One region of the Paenibacillus sp. fava2 genome, then DNA from elsewhere that is predicted to be linked to it. Evidence: riboswitches for the same ligand, from Rfam matches in the RefSeq annotation. Region 1 holds a riboswitch; each other region holds the start of a gene.
The links. A riboswitch is a leader RNA that binds a small molecule or an ion and turns the genes downstream of it on or off. The one in region 1 is predicted to bind cobalamin.
Positions count from the first base shown of each region.

Region 2: linked by a shared signal. The riboswitch ahead of AC4G46_RS04815 (S-layer homology domain-containing protein) and the one ahead of AC4G46_RS02115 (anaerobic ribonucleoside triphosphate reductase) in region 1 are both predicted to bind cobalamin.
Region 3: linked by a shared signal. The riboswitch ahead of AC4G46_RS09255 (energy-coupling factor ABC transporter permease) and the one ahead of AC4G46_RS02115 (anaerobic ribonucleoside triphosphate reductase) in region 1 are both predicted to bind cobalamin.

Region 1 covers NZ_CM177755.1:477,661-479,926, reverse strand. The annotation lists tRNA gene AC4G46_RS02125 (tRNA-Thr) at 1-37, opposite strand, end outside; gene AC4G46_RS02120 (MTH1187 family thiamine-binding protein) at 116-430, opposite strand; cobalamin riboswitch at 791-1,021, shown strand; gene AC4G46_RS02115 (anaerobic ribonucleoside triphosphate reductase) at 1,360-2,266, shown strand, end outside.
Region 2 covers NZ_CM177755.1:1,101,513-1,103,778, forward strand. The annotation lists cobalamin riboswitch at 595-802, shown strand; gene AC4G46_RS04815 (S-layer homology domain-containing protein) at 1,074-2,266, shown strand, end outside.
Region 3 covers NZ_CM177755.1:2,220,597-2,222,862, reverse strand. The annotation lists gene cbiQ (cobalt ECF transporter T component CbiQ) at 1-33, opposite strand, end outside; gene AC4G46_RS09260 (energy-coupling factor ABC transporter substrate-binding protein) at 17-313, opposite strand; gene AC4G46_RS09255 (energy-coupling factor ABC transporter permease) at 313-1,077, opposite strand; cobalamin riboswitch at 1,258-1,446, opposite strand; gene AC4G46_RS09250 (ArsR/SmtB family transcription factor) at 1,584-2,266, shown strand, end outside.

The DNA.
Region 1 (2,266 bases):
TTACGAGTGCGTTGCTCTACCCCTGAGCTACACCAGCCTGAAGCTTGGGATACCCGTCAAACAAAAAATATTATACAACTTTTGGCGAAATTCGCCAAGACTCTTTTATCCTGCGCTACACCTGACCGTCCTGCAGCTTCTGCTCGACCGACTGCAGCTTGCTGCGGCTTGTGGAAGGCTTGTCACGGCGGTCATCAATCTTGAGTGAAGTGGATACACGCTGTGCCCCGGCATTGAACGGAGACTCGTGCAGCGCCTCTACAGCCGCCAGAATTCTGGATACCGGACCCTCGATAATCGTTCCCATGGAGGTCAGCTCAAAGGTAATTCCCTCCACCGTCTGCAGCACGCGCTGCATGTCAGCCACATAGCTGCTCAGACTGGTACTGCCTGTGCCGATCGGAATGACTGTAACTTCACCAATTGCCATCGTTAGATCCCTCCTGACAAAAATTTGTGGCCTTTAATCACCTTCATTGTAGCAACTCCACAGTTCTGCCACAAATTTAGCCACAAAAAATTCATCATTCTCCCTCTACATAAACCCTATACCACCGCTAAGCCGGTCTCTGTAAATCTAGTGTCAGAATCACTAGATTTATGGAGTCTTTGTGGCAGCTTTTCGGACAATTTATGAATCCTGCCGGCCTCCATTTAGCATCAGGCTGTGGATTACCTGTGGACTAGTTGTGGATCACCTGTGAGTAAGCGGGCTGAAGCCGCTCCCCGCGCGGCTTTGTAAATAATGGTTTACAAACACAATATATTGGGGTATTTTTATATTCATCAACCAAATATAGTGGAAGCAGGTGCTTTACTCTTGATAAGAGAGTACAAGCTTAATAGGGAAGCGCGGTGCAAATCCGCTGCGGTCCCGCCACTGTAACCGGATTGCCCGCCGGGAGAACACTTCCTGTCAGGCGCACCCACGGCATAGGCCACTGGAGGGCGGACAAGCCCCCGGGAAGGAGCCGCTGGATGAACCGGGAGCCAGGAGACCTGCCTGTTTCCGGGCACCATTATTGACCCCTGCGAGGAACAGGAGAGGTGTCCGTATGCGGCCTGCAGCAGCAGAATCAGCCTACCCGGATGACCGGGACATCAGGCTGCCGATACCTGAGGACGATAGTCCCTATTGCCTTCAGGTATCGGCTTCTGCAAAGGATAAGAAGGCAGATCATGCCCCTTCTCCTGACACCCAGACCTCTGGCAAATATCCGCTTATACGGGTATTTAGAACGCATCCGGGCATTTTCCGCCTCCAAGGCGGGAGGTGCCTTTTTACTGGGCTCAGACAGACTACATATTGAGGATTAAATAGATTTAACGGACCACTATACCGAGAGGAGAGAGTTACATATGACGCTGCTGGAGAAACGGCACAATAGCGGACAAGCTGCACAGGAGGTTCTTCTGAATGAATTGATACATTTAGGCCGGGACATTATCGACAGCGCCGATCTGGATCTGCTGCGTGAGAATGCGAACCTGAACGGAGAAAGCTTTTCCGGAAAAATGAGTAAATTCGGCAGTGAATATTCCAAATGGTATGCCCGCAATTTCACCATGCCGCCGCAGCTCGTACAGGCAACGCTCGATAACGTCGTTTATGTCCATGACCTGGACCAATACGCTATCGGAACAACCAACTGCATCTTCATTCCGTTCGAGCGCCTGCTGCGCGAAGGCTTCAACACCGGCAACGGCAGCGTCCGCCCTCCTAACTCGATTATGACGGCAATGTCGCTGGTGGCGATAATCTTCCAGTCCCAGCAGAATGCCCAGTACGGCGGCGTATCCGCCAACAAAATTGACTTTGACCTTGCGCCATATGTGACCAAATCCTTCGCCAAGCTGTTCCGCAAGGGTCTTGGCTACTTTGAGGAAGGCGAGGCAAGCGAAATCGCCGGAGAGATCACGATGAGCCGCAGCGATCTGGCTGAGCAGTATCCGCGCTCCTTCCGCTTCGCACAGAAAGAGACCGAGATCGAAACGCTGCAGGCTGCAGAGAGTATGATCCACAACCTGAATACGATGTCCAGCCGCTCGGGCGGACAGATTCCTTTTACCAGCATCAACTACGGCACCTGCACTTCACCGGAAGGCCAACTGGTTATCAGCTCCCTGCTGACCGCAACGATGAACGGCCTGGGCAGCGGTGAAACGCCGGTGTTCCCGATCCAGATATTCAAATGCAAGCAGGGCGTTAACCAGCAGCAGGGTGACCCGAACTACGAGCTGTTCCTGAAGGCGGCTGAATGCTCGG
Region 2 (2,266 bases), 620 kb from region 1:
TAATTACGCCGGAATGAGGGTTTCGGTGAAATTAAGCTGCTTTTTTCCAACTAGCTACGGCGACAAGTTTTTATAAAGTAGTCTGCGTGTGGTCGGGGTGGTCGTGTGTAAGAGTAAAGTAGTCTGCGAGTGGTTGGTCTGGTTTATGTAGGAGTGGTAGATAGTCTGTGAGAACAGGTTAGCTTGCCAGGGCGGGGAGTTTAGGCCAACTATATTGGGTTGGAACAGCCGATGTGGTTAGAGTGGTCTGTGTAAAAGTAAAAGGTAGTCTGCAAGGACAGGTTAGCTCACGTGGCAGGTAGTTTGAGTTAGAGTAGCTTAAGTGCTTGGGCAGACTTCATGCTTTGTGTAGTCCTTATGGCTAGTGGTTGTCTGGTCTAGGTAGGAGCAGAAGGTAGTCTGCGCAGATAAGGTGGTTGCCAATTAAGAGCAGTCCGCATATACACCGCCCCTTCTGACACAAGCGGCTGGTTGAAGCAAGCTCTGTGCAGCTTTATTCCGCCGCTAATAGCTGACATGGGATGGAATGAGATTGTAACAGCTTTTCTATGGACATAGAGGGAAATAGTAGATATGATTATGAATATTAAAATTTAATAAGCTATTGAAAAGGGTGCGCGTTCTTGTGTTTCATAGAACCGCTTAATAGGGAAGGCCGGTGCAAGTCCGGCGCGGTCCCGCCACTGTAAATGCAGAGCGACTCCTGCGGATGCGCCACTGTCCGGCTGTTTATGCTGACGGGAAGGCAAAGGGGAAGCGATGAGGCATAAGCCAGGAGACCTGCCTTTTTTCATGGACGTTTCACTTCTTCGTGGGGTAAGAATGCGGAACACATGCAGATGAACTGCGGCTTAGAGCAGATGCGCGCCTTGCAGAAGGTACGCCTGCTGATGGCCGGCCTGTGAGCAGCAAGCTCAGCTTACAAGCTGTCCAGCCGTTAATTTGTATTCTTCCCGGCCGCCCTTAACAGGGCGGTTTTTATGTTGGGCAAGTGAGGCTGCGGGGGAATCCCAGTCCGTGCTGCTAACTGCACTATTTGTACGATCATTCTATTAACAGAAAAGGGGTTAACAATGAAGAAGAAATTCTCTGCCAGGTATTGGCGGCTTGGCCTGGCTTTATTGCTGGTTATCTCGATTATTGGAGGCGCTGTTGTTCCCTCCGGACAAAGCTATGCAGCCGCTGATTCAGCGGTGCAAAGTGCTGAACGTGTAACAGATGCTGTGTATGCAGCAGACGCTTCCTCCTCGGAACTGCCGGTTACTCTGGAGGCAGTAGCGCAAAATGGACAAGTTACTGTAAAAGAGGCCACCTATAAAACTGCCGAATATATTTTGGGCAGCGGTGTGACATCGGAATGGCAGGCCATCGGGCTGGCCCAGGCCGGCTATACCGTACCTGACAGCTATGTGCAGGCACTTGAACAAAAGGTGAAGGCTGCCGGCGGAAGCTTTTCCAGTGTAACGGATTATGCCCGGATCGTGCTCGCAGTAAAGGCTGCCGGCGCTGATCCGGAGAATTATGCCGGTACCGGCACCACTGCAGGCTACAATCTGATTGAGAAAATTTATAACAATACCAGAATCAGCGGGCAGACCCTGAATGCCCCGGTATATGCGCTGCTCGCACTGGATTCCGGTAATTATACCATTCCGGGCGATGCGAAATGGACCAAATCTGCGCTGCTCGGCGAGATTTTGTCCAAGCAGAATGCGGATGGCGGTTTTACCCTGTCCTCAGGTGCAAGCGACCCGGATATGACAGCAATGGCTTTGACGGCGCTGGCTGCACACCGGAATGAACCGGGCGTAGCGACAGCCGGACAGAAGGCGGTAGCCTGGTTATCCGCTGCGCAGGACAGCAAAGGCGGATACGGCGACAACAGTGAAAGTGCTGCCCAGGTTATTATTGGTTTGACCTCCTTTGGCATAGATCCGTCAGGAGCTGAGTTTACCAAAGCAGAAGGAGATCTGACCGGAAGACTGCTGAGCTTCTTTACAGCCGGCGGAGGTTTTGCCCATAACGAAGGCGGGAAGGTCAATGCGTATGCTACCGAACAAGGTCTGCAGGCGCTGGTTGCCTATAATCTGTTCAGCGGCGGAAGCAACGGGAAGCTGTATGATTTTACTAAACCGGCAGCGCAGAATCCGCTTGTATATGTACCGCTTGTAATTGAAGGACCTCAGGGTACGCTGGGCCAAGGGAATGCCTATGCAGGCAATGCCCTCGAAGCGCTGGAGAAGGTTGCTGCCCAGAACGGGCTGGC
Region 3 (2,266 bases), 1.7 Mb from region 1:
CATGGATACACAGGCATCAATTCTTCTGATCATTCAGCTTCTGCCGGTCCTGCCTGCCTCTCAGCAGTCCTATGGTGTACCCGATCACTCCCGCTCCGATTGCCGCCTGCAGCGCAAACAGCATGCTCTCTGTTTCACCCGGCAGCTCCGTCAGCGGTCCGAACCAGGGCTTATAGTCCGGGGCAATCTCGGTGATTATTCCCTCCGCGGCATCATCGGCTCCGCCGAACTCCCCGTTCACAAACAGCAGCGGCAGCACCACCAGAAGGACAACCGCAAGCAGCATCAGCCCGTTTTTCCATATGCTTTTCATTACAGGCTCCCCCCTTTCGTTTGCCGCTTGAGCAGTGACAGCTCATTCGGACTGTATGACTTCAGCCAGTTCCACAGCAGCACCGTCAGCAGCCCCTCGCTTACCGCCAGCGGAATCTGGGTTATTGCAAAAATCCCGCCGAATTTCATCAATGAAGCAACCACACCACCGTCTGCCGCCGGAAAAGCAACAGCCAGCTGAAACGATGTCACCACATAGGTCATCAGATCTGCGGCCGCAGCGGCACAGAATACGGCCAGCTTTTCACGGTCGCCGGATTTCATGATCAGCCTGTACACCGCATAGCCGGCAAACGGTCCGGCCACCGCCATCGAAAAAGCATTTGCCCCGAGTGTCGTTATGCCGCCGTGCGCCAGCAATAACGCCTGGAACAGCAGCACTACCGAGCCGATCACACTCATTGGCACCGGCCCCAGCATGATTGCGCCGAGGCCTGTCCCGGTCGGGTGGGAGCTGCTGCCGGTGACGGAGGGCATTTTGAGCGCCGACAGCACAAAGGTGAATGCCCCGGACAAGCCGAGCAGCAGCTTCAGCTCCGGGTTATCCCTGGTCATTTGGTTCAGCCTGACAATGCCCAGCACAAAAAACGGGATAAACACTGCCCACCAGAAAACAGCCCAGCCTACAGGTAAAAATCCCTCCATGATGTGCATCGCTGCCGCCGTGCCCGGTTCATTCAGCAAAAAATAGACGGTAAATCCCGCGATCAGCGCTGCAAAACGCCAAATTCCGCTTTTCCCCATACCTTTTCCCCTTCCAAAATCACTGTTTTGTACAGCAGCAGACCAAAAACTCCCGCCCTTTGAGGGGCGGGAGTATATGTACGTCATCAGGTATGCAAAAGAGAGCCCTCTGCCTGCAGCAGTGCCGGACATCCTCGATTCCTGAACCTATTCGTACACCGCTCCTATCCGCGTAGAGTCGTGGTGTGCGCTTACAAGGTAGGTCTCCTGGCTCGAAATCATAACGCCCTGCCCCGTCTTCCCCGGTACTTGCCCGAGTGACATGCTGGAGCCTGGCTCTTTCTTACAGTGGCGGGACCGCTCGGGAGTTGCACCCGATTCCCTGTTACCCCTTGCTCTGGCAAGGGCACCTTGTTCGCTTGCTATTTTATCGAGTACATTATAATAATCTGCGTGCAAGCTTGTCTGTGATAAAAGTGAACCGGAAGCTTTCTTTGATTTGGCTTGTGTAAAATCGCCTTAACTAATATAATTATTAATTAATTAACATGTAACGGAGGTTCACCATGAAACTTGATCTTACCGAAGACTCTCTGCCGGTCTATGAAGCCTTATCCAGTGCAGTACGCCTGCACATGCTCCGGCTGCTTGCGGTACAGCCGATGAACGTCAAGGAGCTGGCCGGTGCAGTGAATCTCAGCAGTGCCATCATGACGATGCATGTGCGCAAGCTGGAGGCGGCCGGGCTGATTACTACCCATATGGCTCCCGGAAAGAGCGGGCTGCAGAAGATTTGCTCCCTTGCGGCCGAGCGGGCTGAGATTCTCTTCCCGGCCCCGGACAAAACAGAGCGTAAAGCCCACCGCAAGGAGATTCCTGTCGGACATTACTCCGACTTCCAGATTGAACCGACCTGCGGCCTTGCCACCACCACACAGGTGATTGGCAGCTTCGACGATCCGCGCTACTTCTGGGATATGGAGCGGATGAATGCCGGCATTCTCTGGTTCGGTAAAGGCTTTGTCGAATACAAAATTCCCAATTTCCTGTTATCCAGCCAGCAGCCGGAGGAGCTTGTGGTTACAATGGAAATCGCCTCCGAGGCACCGTCGATCAATAATAACTGGCCTTCGGACATCACCTTTACCCTGAACGGCACTGTGCTCGGCTTCTGGACGAGTCCAGGCGACTACGGGGACAGCCGCGGCAAGTATACCCCCTCCTGGTGGCCTGCGCTTACCAACCAGTA